DNA from 2 places in the Brevibacillus soli genome. Region 1 is predicted to be linked to the other one. Evidence: predicted binding sites of a transcription regulator. Region 1 holds the regulator's gene; the other holds the start of a gene.
The links. The regulator LexA, encoded in region 1, represses DNA repair genes until DNA is damaged. The targets are predictions, from matches to a motif close to CGAACATATGTTCG.

Region 1 (9,653 bases):
CCCACTGTTCCGTCCGACTGGGCACCGGGAGCAGGATCGGCTTTTGTCCATGCCGCAGCACCGGTTTGGCCAGCACCGTCTCCGGCAGGCTGATCGCTTTCAGTACCTGGTTGGCGCAGCGCATGATTTCTACAGTGGAACGGTAGCTTTGCGCCAGCGTGTAGTACTCGGCCCGCAATGGGGTAAAAACTCCCTCCAGAAGCTCTTCCCAGGAATGCAGGCCTCGATAGGAGTGAATGCCTTGGGCGATATCGCCCACGATAGTGACCGACTGACGCTTCGTCATCATCGCAATGACGGCGATTTCCAAGGCGCTTAAGTCCTGTGCCTCATCCACGACAGCATGATCGAACTGTCTTGCATGATCCAGTCCTTCCAACAGGTGCTTGAGATAGAGCAGCGGAGCGAGATCCTCCGCTTCGATTCGTTCCTGCTCATACAGTTCACGGGAAGAACGTGAGATATGCTCAATCTCCTGATCGGATAGTTCCTGGGGAGCCAACCTTCGCAGACGCTCCGGGTCGCTCATCAGCTGGCGGTACAGTGTGAACACATCCGGCTTGGGAAAAACGGCCAGGTACCTGTCCAGGATCTGCTCCAGCATTTTTTCAAACTTGGCCAATCCCTGCTTGTCCAGATCGACTTTCAGCTCGCGAAGATGGGCGAACAGTTGTTTGTTCATTTCCTGCTTCAGATGTTTGCGCAGCGCCTCCACCCTGTTCTTGTACGGCAGATTCCGAAACTGTTCGGTAAACAACTGCTTGATGATGCTGCCCTCAATGGTAAAAACCTGATTCGTCCTGTTGTATACAAAGCTTAGTTTTTTATAAGGAATTTCTTCTTCCACAATATGCCGCAGGCAGTTTTCCAGCGTTTCCCGACATTCGAGCGAGCCTTTAAAATGGAGACGGTCCCATGCCGTCTCCTGCTCCCGGCGGTCCTGTCCCGCTTCAAAAAACAGGATCAGCGGCTTGTTCGGATCGGCAATCCGCCAGCCTTTGGGCAGCAACGGTTTGACCATGCGCGCGGCCCAATCGATGAAGGTGGACTGCTGTACATCGTCCACTCCAAGCTCCGGCAGTACTTCGGAGATGTAGTTGAGGAACAACCGGTTGGGTGCGAATACCATAAATTTTTTGGACGCAATCGAATCCTGATAATTGTAAATCAAGTACGAGAGTCGATGCAGGGCAATGGTGGTTTTCCCGCTGCCTGCCACTCCCTGAACCACGACCGGCCGATCCTTTTCCGCCCGGATGATGTCGTTCTGCTCGGATTGGATGGTAGCGACAATATCTTTCAGCCTGCTGTCGTTCGTCTGATTCAGATTGGCTGCGAGGAACTCATCAATGAACCCTTCCTGTAAAAATTCATCAGGATCGCCCATCTCACGGTGAATGGTTTCCTTGAGTGCCCCGTCATAAATCCCCGTAATCTTTCCCTTCTCGATGGCAAAATTGCGCTTCAGCTTCACCTCTCCGCGGACGATCCCTTTGCCTGTGCGATAAAACGCATCCTTGCTCTCTCCGCTGTAGTAAAGGCTGGCAATCGGCGCGCGCCAATCGACTACGATGGCATCGAACGTATCACTCTTGACGATGCCCCGTTTGCCGATGTACACACTGTCCAGCTCGTACGTCTCGTCTTTCAAAAAATCGACCCTGCCAAAGTACGGTTTGTCCCTTCCCTGCTCTTCCAGATAGCGCAGGTCCTTTGCTTTTTTGGAGTTGACCACCTGTTTGACGTAATCGTCGGTCGCCTCTCTTATGTCCTGCCTTATCATCTCAATTTCCCTATCAATCTGTTGAACGGTCTGATCCAACCGTTTTTGTTCCATTTCATAGTCCCGATGATGGATCATCACGCGCATCCCCCTTTATAGAGGATGTTTAAAAAGTCCGGGAAACATTGCCGTCGCATCTCTTCGTTGCGTCGTCGCTCCGCTGCGCAGCACAGGACGTGCAAGTGTCGGCGTTGCCCCAGGACGGGGCGCTCTTAGCCGACCTCGCGACTTCCGCGCCTCGATGTGCAAGTGTCGGCGTGGCCCCAGGACGGGGCGCTCTTAGCCGACCTTGGCTCTGTTTGTCCTCCTTTTTAAACGCCCCATAATACGAAAATTCTTGTTGGTTCTTCCAAATCTATGTATTACGTGATGCAGCGTCCCAACCAAATGCCTGCGCCTGCGCCCAACAGCCCGACGATGACACTGACCAGCGCGTAGAGGATTGCTTTCCCCAAGTTCCCGTCGAGAGCAAACGTCACCACTTCAAGAGAAAAGGTTGAAAAGGTAGTGAATCCGCCGAGCATCCCGGTCGTAAGCAGCAGGTATAACTCCGGAGAAAACCAGCCCTTTTCCTTTCCCCAGACAAAGAAAAGTCCGATGCAAAAAGAACCCCATACATTGGCCAGCCAAGTGCCTGCCGGCCAGCCCGGCAGATTAAACAGAAGCCCCAACCAGTACCGCATCAGCGATCCTGCGGCTCCTCCAAGTGCGACAGCAATCCAGCTCATCACGGTTTCCTCCTTATCGTTCAACTGAACAAAAAAACATCCAATCGCCAAGCGAGGATGTCTTTTGTCCATGTCATATCCAATTATATTAATGCTTCGGACCGTTTTCTTCAAGGTCTTCCACATAGCGAATGGAATCCAGGTTCGCTTTCAGAGATGCCTTCACGGAGTCAATGTATTTTTGACGGAGCTTTTGCTGCTCTTGTTTTTCCTCTTCCGTGAGGCCGGTCTCTTTCGACTTTTTCGCCAGTTCGTTAATGCGTTTGATTTCTGCGTCCGTAACCAAAAGCGCTACCTCCTGTCACATAAGAATGCCGCTCTATTATAACACAACAGGAAGAGCATGTGATTGGGAAGAATACGCAAAGATGCACTTTCTTTCTTTATTTCAACGGGATTTTGATGTTTTGACCGGGATAGATCATAACGCTGTCCAACCGGTTCAACTCCATAATGGCATCCACCAGTTCCTGCACATTCATGCCAGCCGCATCCTGATGGCGTTTCGCCAGCTTCCACAAGCTGTCTCCCGCTTGAACCGTAATCAGTTTGCTCGCCGGTTCCTGATGGGATTCGGATGCGAACACAAGTTCTGTCAACAGATAAAAAAAGAGAGTAAATGCCAGCAAAAAGATGAGTGCCTGACCTCTGGTAATGCCTATGCGACCTTTGCGAACCGGCTTTTTCGCAAAACGATTATGTACGGATACGGTATTCATCATAATAGCCCCCTACAAACACTTGTTCTGTTTCTTGATTCTAGAATAATGCGAACATACGTTCATGTCAAGAGAAAAAAACGAACTTATGTTTGTCGAACGCAAGATCCCATGGTATAATATAGAAAACTTTTCGTATAAAAAGCTTCTGTCGAAGTCCATTCGTAGAAGCTGGTTCTTCCTTAGAGGAAGCTTTTTATGCGTTTCGGAAAGTTTCAGATACTGATGCATTAACGCTGTAGCAAACTTAAACTTTCCTACACGATAAAAAAAGCTTCTGTCGAAGTCCATCGTAGAAGCTGGTTCTTCCTTAGAGGAAGCTTTTTATGCGTTTCGGAAAGTTTCAGATACTGATGCATTAACGCTGTAGCAAACTTAAACTTTCCTACACGATGAGAAAACCCAGGCGACGTAAGCTGACGCTGGTGTCGGCTGGGGCCCCGAACCCTTTCCGAGACGCTGTATTTGACGGTCCCTTTTTATACATTCCTATATTCCAAAAATGAGGTGTCACTCATGTCCAAACTGTCCAATCGTCAGCAAGCTATCATTGACTTTATCCGTAAAGAAGTAAAAGACAAGGGATATCCTCCCTCGGTTCGGGAAATTGGCGAGGCAGTCGGCCTCGCATCCAGCTCCACCGTGCATGGTCATCTCGCCCGCCTGGAGAAGAAAGGCCTGATTCGCCGGGACCCGACCAAGCCTCGTGCGATTGAGTTGTTGAGCGACGAAGATCGTTTCCAGGACGATTTCGAATTGTCGGTCGTTCGTGTCCCCGTAGTCGGTAAAGTTACCGCGGGCCAGCCCATTACCGCAGTGGAGGACGTGGAAGAGTATTTCCCGTTGCCGGAAAATATCGTCACTTCGGACAAGGTGTACATGCTCCGCGTTTCCGGTGACAGTATGATCGAAGCAGGCATCCTGGACGGCGATTACGTGATTGTGCGCCAGCAGAGTGTCGCCAATAACGGTGACATTGTGGTCGCCATGACGGAAGAAGACGAAGCCACAGTGAAGCGTTTTTTCAAGGAAAAAAACCACTTCCGCCTGCAGCCGGAAAATTCAACCATGGAACCGATCATCCTTGATTCTGTAACCATTCTCGGCAAAGTGATCGGCGTGTACCGTCTGCTTCACTAGACACAGTACGAAAAAAGCGTGTTTAGAGCCATGGAAGGGGTATCTCCATGGCTCTTGTGAATCTCGATTTTCATTCCGTAGAAACGGTTTATTTTTTTGTCCAAGCAGTTTCGAGTCCTCTGCATACACTATATCGAGGGTGCGCTGGATAGGATGCGGCAGATCATCCCACATCGCTCGCTCCACCCCAATTTACTGCGTGTTAGACCATGTGCTGACACGCCTTTTTTATCGACCCGTTCCGTTTATTGGAAAACGAAGGCGTTCTCTTTGCTTCGCTTCGTTGCCAGCCCGCCAAGGGGTTTATCTGTCCGCTCCGAGACGATCCACGGGGCGGGGGCTCAACATCTGGGTTTCACAAGGAAGGGAGACTAACACCCCCTTGATCCCCGTGTCTACGTCTCTACGCTGGCAGGCTGGCAAAGGCGCTCCGCAAATGAAAACAGCCCCCCTATCCAAACCAAGAGAGCACATTTGCAGTGCTCTCCGAGTTGGGTACTTGATTTGACCGATACAGGCATGTGTCTACTCATTCCCGCATTTCGATAAGGTTCGCAGGATATGAAATGCAAAGCGAACACTTTGACCTACATACCCTACTTTATTGAAAGTGCCAATGATATAAACATCCATTGCAGGATTGTAAAACAGAAAGGAACCGGTCGAACCTATATGTCCCCATACGTTATATTTTTGAATAAATGGAATCATCCGGACCCTCATGAGACCATAACCATAATCTACGCCCATCCACATTTTTGTCCATTTTTGCATGGTTTCAAGTGATTCATGTTGGATGATCTGATTTCCTACCAATGCTTTCATAAATACAAGTAAATCTTCGGACGTGCTAACCGTTTGCCCTGCAGCATAAATACTGCTGAAACTGCGGTAGTTTTCAACGTTAATGGGTCCTTCCAATGAATATAGACTGGCTACAGGGTAACTGCTTTTTACTGCGGGCTCCGAATACTGGGATAAATAGGAGTGATTCATATGGAGTCGCTGAAAAATGTACTCATGGAGCACTTCATGATAAGGCCTAGACGTAATCTTTTCGATAATCAATCCTAAAAGGTTAAAACCTGTATTTGTATAGTGCAAGCCATTTCCCGGTGAAAAACGGGGGCTAAGGTATTGCTTTGACCATTGGATGGTTTCTTGCGGGGTCCAAACTCGTGAAGGTTCTTCAAGCAGAATCTTCAAAAAATGTTTGCCCCCTTTAGGTTTATCTTCATAATAATCCGGAAGTCCTGATGTATTGCTTACTACATGTTCGATACGAATTTCATTGGAATAGTCTTTGCCTTTATAGATATGCAAGTCTTTTAAGATCTCTTCCGGTAAATACTTCGCAATCGGATCACTATAGCGAACTTTTCCTTCTTCAACTAGCATTGCAATAATCACAGCAGTAAACGTTTTTCCAATGCTTGCAGTATGATAAGGTTGCTCTGGATCCGCAGGCATATCGTCTGTTTGCCCGTAAGCCATATTCCAGTGAATATGAAGCTTATCCGAATGAATCAGCAAATAAGCATTCAGAAGCTTTGGATTGGAGTCAACGATTCCACGCAGTTTTTTTTCAATCGTTGCTTTTGCTTGTTCTTGTTTCATTATTTTCCTCCGTTCAATTAGAGAGGCGCCCCTTCCTTTCTGCTATTCAGCAACACACGGATCGTCCCGACAATGACAGTCTCCCCTGACTGTTTTTTCACCTGTTGCCGGACGGTGAGAACGCCTTTTCCGTCCTCTCGAGAGAGAACATCGGTCACTTCCATTTCTACGTGCACGGTGTCGCCAATAAAGGTTGGCGCCGTAAATCGGAGGTGATCAATCCCGTAGAACGCAACCACGACATTCGGATCCATTTGTATCAATCCGGTGGCCACGGACAAAATCAAGGTGCCATGGGCAATTCGCTGTTGAAACATCGTCTCTTTGGCAAACTCCTGATCCGTGTGCAGCGGGTGCCAATCCCCGCTGAGACCGGCGAATAAGATGATATCCGTTTCCGTTATGGTCCGACCGCGTGATCTCCACAATTCACCCATTTCGTATTCTTCTACATATTTGGTAAACATTGTTCATTTCCCTCCTTGTTCTCTCAAAACGTTCTTGAGAATTTTACCCGTTGCATTGCGAGGCAATTGCGGAATGATTTCGAGAAACTTCGGCATTTTAAAATGGGCAAGCTTTCCCTCGCAGTGATTTCTGAGTTCCTCCACTGTAAGCGATTGCAAATGATCTTGTAAAACCACAAAGGCCTTGACTGATTCTCCCCAAAATTCATCATGCACACCGATCACGGCAACCTCGCGAACCCCTGGATACCGCATGATCACCTGCTCGACCTCGGTCGGATAAACGTTTTCTCCTCCTGTGATAATCATGTCTTTTTTCCGATCTACGATGTAGAAAAAGCCCTCTTCATCAACACGTGCCAAATCCCCCGTATAAAACCAGCCCTCTTTCATCACGTTCTGAGTCGCTTCCGGCAAATTCCAATACCCCTTCATGACATTCGGCCCGCGAACAATTAACTCTCCAATTTCATTTGCTTGCACATCGATCCCCGCTTCGTTTACCACACGCGCATCGGTATGAATCGGCGTCTTTCCGATGGAGCCGTTTTTCCGCAAACTGTTCGCCGGATCGAGCAAGGCTACGAACGGTGCCGTTTCCGTTAAGCCGAACCCTTCATAAAAAGGGATGTTCCGTTTCTGGAAAAATTCGATTACAGTAAGCGGGCAGGGCGCACCTCCAGATACGTTCAGCCGGAGCGAGCCAAGGTCGTAGTGGTCGAAGTTGGGGAGATGCATGATCGCCAACCACATGGCTGGCACCATGAACAGGGTTGTGATTTTTTCTTTTCCGATCGTCTCCAAGGTGAGTACCGGATCAAATTTGTCGTGGAGAACGACCTTCCCGCCTTTATAGAGCAGCGTGGTGGTAAATACATTCATTCCGCCGATATGAAAAAGAGGCGCTACGGTAAGCGTACTGTCATCATCCTGCAATGACATTGCATGAACGGCATTAATGGCGTTCCACAAGGTATTGCCGTGTGACAGCATCACACCTTTGGGTTTGCCTGTGGTACCGGAGGTGTACATCATCATGTGCACATCATCGATGTGAACCGAAACATACGGCTCCTGATTGTTCCCTTCACGCAACAACCCTTCGTATTCCAATTGGCCAAATGGAACGGCAGCACCCACGTGTACCCACGTTTGAATGGCAGTCTTTCGTTTGGTTAACTCTGTCACTGCCGCTTGCATTCGTTCATCATAGAACAGCCAGTCCACTCCTGCATCGTTTGCAATATACTCTATCTCATCAACGCTCAGCCGATAGTTGATCGGCACACAAATGGCACCGATCTTGGCGCAAGCGAATAAAACCTCGATCATCTCATTTGTATTAAATAAAATGGCACCAACGCGCGTCCCTTTTTGAACACCCTGTGCAAGGAAACAATCAGCCAACCGATTCACTCTCTCATTGAATTGAGCATAGGTGAATCGCTTCTCTCGATAGACAAGCGCTGTTTTGTCCCCAAACCGTTCACATTGCTTAGGCAGCCAGGAACCGATCCCTTTTACCATACGTTTCACCCCGTTCCGCTTTATTGATCATCGGAGATTTGATACAGGTGTTTATACTGTTCACGAAGGATCGATTTTTGAATTTTTCCTGTGGTCGTCATCGGCAGCTTTTCCACAATTTTTACCCGTTTGGGAATCTGGAAACCGGCCAGGTGCTGCTTGCAATGCTCGAGCAGTTCTTCTTGCGTAAGCGATTCACCGGGAACAGGTATCACAAAGGCGGTTACGGCTTCGTTCCAATGTTCATGAGGCAGACCGACAACGGCAGCACTTGCCACCTTTTTATGCAGGTACATGACTTGTTCAACCCGGATGGACGCTACATTTTCACCGCCGGTCTTAATCATGTCCTTCTTGCGATCGACAAATACCATGAGACCGTCTTCATCGAAATACCCCAAGTCACCGGTATGATGCCAACCGTACGCTCTGCTCATCTCGGTCGCTTCTTCGTTTTTCAGGTAGCCGTTCATGACGTTGGGCCCTCGGTGCACAATTTCCCCGATTTGTCCGGGTGGAAGCAGGTTCCCCTTTTCATCCATCACCGCCGTGTCGTTCATTATCGTTGAAGTTCCCCAGTACGATCCGAATTTCCGCAGTTGATCTTCCGGTTTAAAAATCATCGTGGCCGGATAGATTTCGGTTTGCCCCGTTCCGAGCGAGAAATCTGCTTTCAATTCGTGAATCGCCGTTTCCAATGTAATCTGATCCATCGGCGCCATCGCGTACAAGCATGATTGCAGCGAACTGAGATCATAAGAGGACCGGTTGGGGTGCGCCAGAATCATTCGATACATCATCGGCAAGGCGAACATGTTTGTGATTTTTTCTTCCTGAATGGATCTCATCAGGGATTCCGGTTCAAAACGTTTCAAGATGATACTGGTGCCGCCGATCGTGACAAAGGTTTGCAAAAACGTATGCTGTGCGCAATGAAACAACGGCATCAGAACGGTTTGGACACAATGAGGCTTTATGTCCAGCTCGATGATGTTGCTGAGTGCTGAAAACGCAACGGAAAGGTGGCTGATCATGACGCCTTTTGGCATTCCTGTCGTTCCGCTCGTGTACATGATTTGCGCGACTTCACGGTCTGTAATCTCTACTTCAGGATCGTCGGCAGAATATTCAGAATAAATCTGATAAAACGGCGCATCCTCAGCAGGAATCATGATGAACGCGGGAGACACTCTCAGCAGGTCTTCGCGAGCTGCTTGCAGGAACGGCTCATCCGCAACAAGCAATTTTGCTTCGCTGTGGTGCAAGATGTAGAGCTTTTCCTCCAACGATAATCCCGGATTGAGCGGAACCCACGTTAACCCTGCCTTGGCAATCCCGTACATCACAATCACGAAAGGAAGGGAATTTCCGCAGATGGTAGCCACGGTGTCTCCTTTTTTCAATCCTTGCGCGAGCAAATAATGAGCAAACTGATTGCATTGTCTGTCCAACTCGGCAAACGTGATTCGGTTCATTCCATCCACAATCGCCGTCTTGTCGGGATATTTGCGAGCGCTGCGGCGCAATGCATCCCCAATGGCTACCCGATTGATCACAGAGATATTCATCATCGCTGCATACTCCTTTTCTGTGCGTATTGTTGTTTCAACGTCACTTTTTGCACTTTCCCTGCCGGGGTTAACGGCAGCTGATTGACAAATTCAAAGGAAAA
Region 2 (6,768 bases), on a different contig from region 1:
AAAAAAGGATGAGCGAACGAAACGCTTCATCCTTTTTTTCATGAACCTATTTACCTCCGCGGCTTCACATGGCGGACGGCCTGATGGATCTTTTTCCACTTCTCTTTTTCGGCCAGCTGCAGCTTGACGTCTTCCTTGCGTGCCAGATACGCCAGTTCGCGCTGCAGCTTCTGATAGTTGTCATAGCGGGCGCGAGAAAGGATCCCGTCTTTCAGCGCGGCTTTGATGGCGCAGCCAGGCTCCTTCCCGTGCGTACAGTCGCGGTATCGGCAGCCGCTTGCCAGCGACTCGATGTCGTCAAAAGCGTCGCGGAAGCCTTCGTCCGCTTCCCACATCTGGAGTTCACGCATCCCCGGCGTGTCGATGATCAAACCGCCTTGAGGCAGGCAAATCAGCTCCCGGTGTGTCGTCGTGTGCCGACCGCGATCGTCACCTTCGCGAACTTCCTTTACCTTTTGCTTGTCTTTGCCGTACAAGCGGTTTATCAGTGTTGACTTGCCTACACCGGAAGAGCCCAGCAGGGCGACAGTCGTTCCCTCATTCAAATAGGGGCGCACAGCGTCCAAACCCATGTTTTGCTCCGAACTGATTACGTGAACGGGAACGCCGACCGCAATGGACTCCACTTCCGCCACCTTTTGTTCGACGTCGTCGCACAGGTCCGCCTTGCTGAGCAGAATGACAGGATTGGCTCCGCTCTCCCAGGCCAGTATCAAATAGCGCTCCATCCGCCGCAGGTTAAAATCATGGTTGAGCGCGTTGACCAAAAAGACCGTATCCACGTTGGTCGCAACGATTTGCTCTTCTACCGATTCGCCTGCCGCCTTGCGGGAAAACTTGCTTTTTCGCGGCAAAACGGCGTGGATGGTCGCCTTTCTTTCCTCCGGACGGGGACTGATGACCACCCAATCCCCAACTGCCGGGTAGTCCTCCCGGCCGAAAGCGGCATAGCGCATTTTCCCGGCGATTTCCCCCAACAGCTCGCCATGCTCGGTATAGATGCGATACAAGTGTTTATGCTCCAAGGCAATACGCCCTACATGGAAGCCTTCTTCGGCAAAGGGTGCGAAGTGTTGGGCAAAAAAGTCATTCCAGCCTAATGCTTGCAATGTTTGAGTCAATGTCGGATTCCTCCCGTGATGGTTATACCTTATACGCAACCCGTCACAGAAGACTCCTCCATTGGAAACGAATTATCGGTTACCTGAAAGGAGGATCCCTGTGACCTTACTACCCTCAACAATCTCTGCAATCATGACATTTTTCATAAAACATCTCTCCTTTCAGGACAAAACCTCAAATGGGATAACAGTAAGATTCTACCACAATGTTCTCCGGCAGGAAAAGGGCTTCCTCGGCTTAATCGCCGCCCCCGCCCCCGCCGCCGCCATCTCCTCCACCGCCGTCACCGCTTCCTCCGTCCCCCCACCAGCTGCCAGAGTCGCGGCGGTCATCGCGGTCAGCATACCCGTAGGCGCCGCCCTCGCTTCCGGAATCGTTGCGCCGTCGGATGTCGCCTTTTCGGTACGCCAAACTCAAAAGGAGAAACAAGGCAATGATCGGAATGACGATCCACGCCACTTCCATGCGTCTCCCTCCCTGATCAAGAAACCGCTAGTTGTTGATCGCTTGCCCTTCTATTATATCACCTGAGCAGGAATCAGGTACCATTCATCTCTTATGTGTCAAGTTTGAAACTGAACTGAGGATGTTTGTAGAGCAACGTAAACTGTTTATCCCACTCCAGACGGGACGCCAAATCTTCCGGCGAGAACCACAGATAGTCATTTGGAAATCTGTAATTTGCCCCCAGATAATAGCTGTTCCAGACGAGCTTCGAGCAGTAAATCGCTTCCCACGGGTCTTCCAAGGAAGAAAGGGAAAAAAACGAGAACTCAGGCTGTTTGATTCCTTTCCGCACATTTTTATCGTAACCGGCAACATATTTCAGCGCCCATTTTGCAGCATGTGATCCTGTTTTCTTCTCATTGGGCCGATAGTGCACATGCAACGGATGCCCTTCCAGAAAGCTGGATACATTGCTTTTCCGCACAAAAGGCAGCTGCGGCAACGCCTCTACAATCTGCTTGGAATCAACAACGATAGCGGAATGGCCCACATACCCCGACGGCAATTCAGCAACGTTGTCACAGGCAACCAGAATGTCTCCGGGCCGAAACGTTCTTTGCTCCACCCTTCATCACCTCATCCCTCCCATCGTATTCGGGGAGGGTGGGCAGGGTGAGTGAGGTAGCCGATGACAAAAACGACGTCGCCTGGAAACTTTGCTTGCTGTTCCATCACCCACTGATTACAATCATGGGGAGCTGTTACGTGGTCGTACACTGTAAACAAGGAGGAGAATGGAATTGGATACCGTTACGCATGCGTTGTTCGGTCTTGTTTTGTACCATGCGATCGAGAGAAAGGATCTCTCAAAGGATGCGGCGCGCTCCCTTCTGTTTGTTTCCGTAGCGGGCAGTGAAATCCCCGATATCGACGTGGTCTCCCAGCTGTGGGACAGGGGCGGGGAGTACCTGATGTGGCACAGAGGCATTACCCATTCCCTCTTTCTCGTTCCACTGTGGGCCGCACTTTTGACAGCGATGGCGCACCTGATCTGGCGCGTGTACGACAAACGACTGTTTGCCGTCGGCCTGCTTGCCGTGTTCATCCACATTACCATCGACATTTTCAACCCGTGGGGAACCGGATACTGGGAGCCGTTTTCCCAAAAGAGGCTGGCGCTGGGCACGATACCGATCATTGATCTAGTCATGTGGGGAATCATCCTGGGAGGATTTCTTGCGGCACGCTTTGGGAGTTGGCCCAGACATACCGTTTTCCGTACAGTTGCCTGCCTTCTGCTTTTGCAGGTGGCAAGCCAGACCGCACAGGGGCTGGTCATCCAAAAATCGCTGGCTGGACGGTACGATCAGGTCACCTTGGCAGCCGATTTCTTCCCGGGTTCGTACAAGGTCATCGGAAAAAAGGGAAACGAGGTGGAAATCACCCAGGCATCCCTCTGGTCTGAACCGATTCTGCTGAAACGTCTGACCTCTGCCGAAGGGACTGATCTCACTCCGCTTTTTACACAAAATCCGGAAGCGCAAACCTTGTACCGGTGGGCTCCCATGGTCGTCATCGTCAACAACGAACAACGACTGGGAATCTATGATCCGCGCTTCTATCAGCGGGGGGAGTCGTTCCTCTATGAGTATATCGAAAAGTAGTTTGACAATTCGTCACCAGCCGGCGGCGTGACGGGATGCCGGTGCGACAGCCAGGATATTGGCCACAAGAAACAAGCGGTATGCTTGGCGGGTAAAACAGTAGGCCTTGATCCGATCCCCGTCGATGGAATGGATGCGAACGGCCCGCTTGCTGGTTTGCCCGCTTCGATTTACATAGATCAGGTCCACAACCCGCTGCTGTGCATAATAGCGCTGAAGCTCGCGATGCATCTGAACCACCATCCAATAAAATAATAGGAACATTTGTTCCCATTATATCCATAAGAAAGCGGTTTATGCAAAGAGAAAAATCTCCAACTAACCACCTCTTGACATACCTAAGATGATTGTTAGTAAAATGAAGGGAGTTTTCTAGGGTTCCGCAGTTCATGTGACTGGTCTGGTCCGAGAGAAAACGCACGGCACAGCCGTGTACACGGAGGGACAAAAGCCCGGGAGAAGCACTGTAACGGTGTTCTCCGCGGGCTTATTTTGTTTTAACTAGAAGGGAGTCGTTCACACATGAACATTCAGTGGCTGCTTGTTGTGGTCGCCGCCGTCTTTGAAGTGATTTGGGTTGCCGGCTTAAAGCATGCTGACAGCCTTATTACCTGGGGAATTACCGTTATTGCAATCCTCGTCAGTTTCGGTCTGCTCATATAGCCTTCCTTTCGTTCTTATTTGATTCTAATCGGCGGATTTGTCCTAAGTTTTGTTTTCCTTGCGACAGCAATGAAAGGCATAGCAATGGGTACGGCTTATGCCGTCTGGACAGGAATCGGCACCATAGGCAGCACGATCGTAGGCATGTTTGTGTACGGGGAACCGAAAGACACGTGGAGAATTGTGTTTATCGCAATCGTCGTTGTTGCGGTAGCTGGGCTTAAGCTGATCGGCTAGAAAAAAATTTTCCTTTTCCTATCGGCCTTCTCGCGCGGCATGTGTGTTACAATGGCTTGAAACAAGTCAAAAGGAGTCTCCCATGAAACAATCCCATCTCGCCGCCAGCTACATGAAGCAGTTTCAGTGTATCGGCACCGCTTGCGAAGATACCTGCTGCCAGGGCTGGAGCGTGGATATCGATAAAAAAACCTTTGTCAAATACAAGCAGTTGACAGATAAAACCTGGAAAAAGAAACTGACCCATCACATCCGCCGCAACCGCTATGAAACCACCTTTACGGATTATGCAACCATCCGCTTTAATGAGCATGGGTTTTGTCCGTTTCTCAATACGGAAAAATTGTGTTCCATCCAGCTGGGGCTGGGGGAACGCTACCTTTCCCGAACATGCAGTCTGTACCCCCGCCAGCACAGCCGCTTATATAACACCTACGAACTGTTCGGCAGCCTCTCCTGCCCGGAGGTTGCGCGATTGGCATTGCTCAATCCAGACGGAATTCGGCTGGAGCCGGTCGACACCGTTTGCGAAGACGACTCTTCGCTGGACAGGCTGTTTGATGACGAACGGTTTTCCGATTGCTATTACGAGATCCGCTCGTACATCGTTGAACTTTTGCAGAATCGAAGCATTAGCTTGCACAGCAGGATGTTCAGGCTGGGCCGCTTTTCTTGGGACCTGTCTCAGTTGATGGAGGAAAAACGATTCATCGATATTCTGCCGATCCTCGCCCGTTACCGTGAGCTTCCCGACGATGACGAGAACGACGTGATGAACACCTTGACCTCCAGCGAGTTTCATCTGCAGCTGCTGCTCTATTTCGTGGAAGATTACGCCGAAAATTCCGGCAACAACCAGCGGTACAAAAACTATTACCAGCAATTTCAACAAGGGATCGACGGCTCCATTGAGCGCCATCAGCGCGCTTATGAAGTGTATTTTGTGCCGTTTCTCCAAGAGCATGGCTACGTGCTGGAAAACTACCTGGTGAACTACGTGTACAGCCGGCTGTTTCCGCTCTTCGGCAACCGCAGTGTATACGACGAGTACGTTGTCTTTCTGCTTCACTACGTCCTGATTCAGCTTCACCTGATCGGCATCGCGGCGAGTCAGCAAGGACTATCAGCCGAAGAGGCGGTTTCTTTCATTCAAACCTTTTCCCGCATGTATGAGCACGATTCCAGTTATTTTGTCAAAGCGCTGGATATTCTCAACGAAAAAGAGCTTACGGGATTGGATGACCTGGCACAGCTGTTAAACCCGGCTCTTTCGTTAAAATAACCCACTCGGCATGAGCTAACGCTTCGCCGGGCGGGGCCCCGAACCCTTTTCTAGCGGCTGTATTGGATGTTTGGCTGCAGCAGAAGAAGCATGTTTCCGTTCTTCGCTCCGGTCTACGCCCTTCAAGGATCCATAGATTGTCCGCTCCGCAACGATTCGCGGGGGAGCGCCAAAGCAGTAGCCGCTCCGCAGTTCATACAGAGTGACGCTCCTCATTCCCGCGAATTCGTCGCTTCGCTGGTTGGGCTGCGCTAGTCGCTCCGCCCGGAAATATGCTTCTTCTCATTACTGTTGTTTCTCAAAAGCGAAACGCTCCTGTAAACAGGAGCGCAGTTTGTTGAGAAACCAATGGTTTGTAGAGGGACCGAATCCTCCAGCTACCCGCGAGCTGTGACGACCTGCTGGCGTAGGGACGTGGGCGCGGGGATCAAGCAGCGCCACCCCTGAGAAAACTTCGTAGTGACGCGGCTTTGCCAGCCTGCCAACCCCTTGGCGGGCTGGCAACGAAGCGGAGCAAAGAGAACGCCTCCTTTTTCCTCAAAAAATGCCGGCTTGTTTTCACGAGACACTTACTCCGATTTCAGGATGGTTTCCAGGGCGGCTGAATCGTAACCGACGATCAGATTTTTCCCATCGGTGATAATCGGCTTTTTTAACAGCTGGGGTTTTTCACTCAAGAGAGTAAGCAGTTCGGAAACAGTCAGTTCCTCAATATTGACACCCAACTGCTTGAATTCCTGACTGCGGGTCGCCAATAATTCATCCATGCCCTGCTTGGTGAGTTTCGCAATTTCCATCAATTCATCTACAGTTGGCGGCTTTTTCAGCAGATGTCTTTCCTCGTAGTTGACCCCGTGCTTGGTCAGCCACGCTTTTGTCTTGATCGCGGATGTGGAGCTCGGATACGTAAAAAATGTTATCTTTTTTGCTGTCGTTTGGTTCGCCATTTTCTATTCCTCCACTTTATAATCAGTTATATTTTTTATCACAGTTTAACCTTAAGAAAAAGCGGACGTGCCAGGAATGAATCCGCTACTTAACTATAACTATAATTGTAACAGTTGAATTTGTCAATTCCTATTCCTTGCATGTTTTTTCCGTGTTTCCTTGTTTGACCTTTTCAAGAACACCGCTGATTGTCAGGTTTTCCAGGCACCTTTCGAAGTATCTTTCCGCTTCGTCATAAATGTCGTCCATGACCGATCCAATATTGATTGTGACCCGACAACCGCACGGACTTTCCGGATTCCCCGATTTCCAGGAGGGCTTCAACGTACCCTTGGATGTCAAATGATACAGTTCTGCCAAGGTGACTTTGTCAGGATCGCAATTCAGAATAAAACCGCCGCCCAC

Region 2: a site for LexA is predicted at 3,491-3,504, ahead of ACE99V_RS19865 (WYL domain-containing protein). Genes of this name have one in related genera too.

Annotation. Positions count from the first base shown of each region.
Region 1 is NZ_JBIYSM020000029.1:34,050-43,702, reverse strand. It holds gene ACE99V_RS13175 (HelD family protein) at 1-1,864, opposite strand, end outside; gene crcB (fluoride efflux transporter CrcB) at 2,146-2,511, opposite strand; gene ACE99V_RS13165 (DUF896 domain-containing protein) at 2,600-2,797, opposite strand; gene yneA (cell division suppressor protein YneA) at 2,895-3,233, opposite strand; gene lexA (transcriptional repressor LexA) at 3,747-4,370, shown strand; gene ACE99V_RS13150 (serine hydrolase domain-containing protein) at 4,896-5,987, opposite strand; gene ACE99V_RS13145 (MaoC/PaaZ C-terminal domain-containing protein) at 6,005-6,454, opposite strand; gene ACE99V_RS13140 (class I adenylate-forming enzyme family protein) at 6,458-7,981, opposite strand; gene ACE99V_RS13135 (AMP-binding protein) at 8,002-9,552, opposite strand; gene ACE99V_RS13130 (class I adenylate-forming enzyme family protein) at 9,549-9,653, opposite strand, start outside.
Region 2 is NZ_JBIYSM020000080.1:95-6,862, forward strand. It holds gene rsgA (ribosome small subunit-dependent GTPase A) at 51-1,121, opposite strand; gene ACE99V_RS19850 (hypothetical protein) at 1,360-1,587, opposite strand; gene ACE99V_RS19855 (hypothetical protein) at 1,679-2,194, opposite strand; gene ACE99V_RS19860 (metal-dependent hydrolase) at 2,364-3,233, shown strand; gene ACE99V_RS19865 (WYL domain-containing protein) at 3,246-3,464, opposite strand; guanidine-I (ykkC/yxkD leader) riboswitch at 3,595-3,694, shown strand; partial or broken gene ACE99V_RS19870 (DMT family transporter) at 3,756-4,133, shown strand; gene fliB (flagellin lysine-N-methylase) at 4,216-5,415, shown strand; gene ACE99V_RS19880 (hypothetical protein) at 5,506-5,670, shown strand; gene ACE99V_RS19885 (Spx/MgsR family RNA polymerase-binding regulatory protein) at 5,985-6,362, opposite strand; gene ACE99V_RS19890 (Rrf2 family transcriptional regulator) at 6,493-6,768, opposite strand, start outside.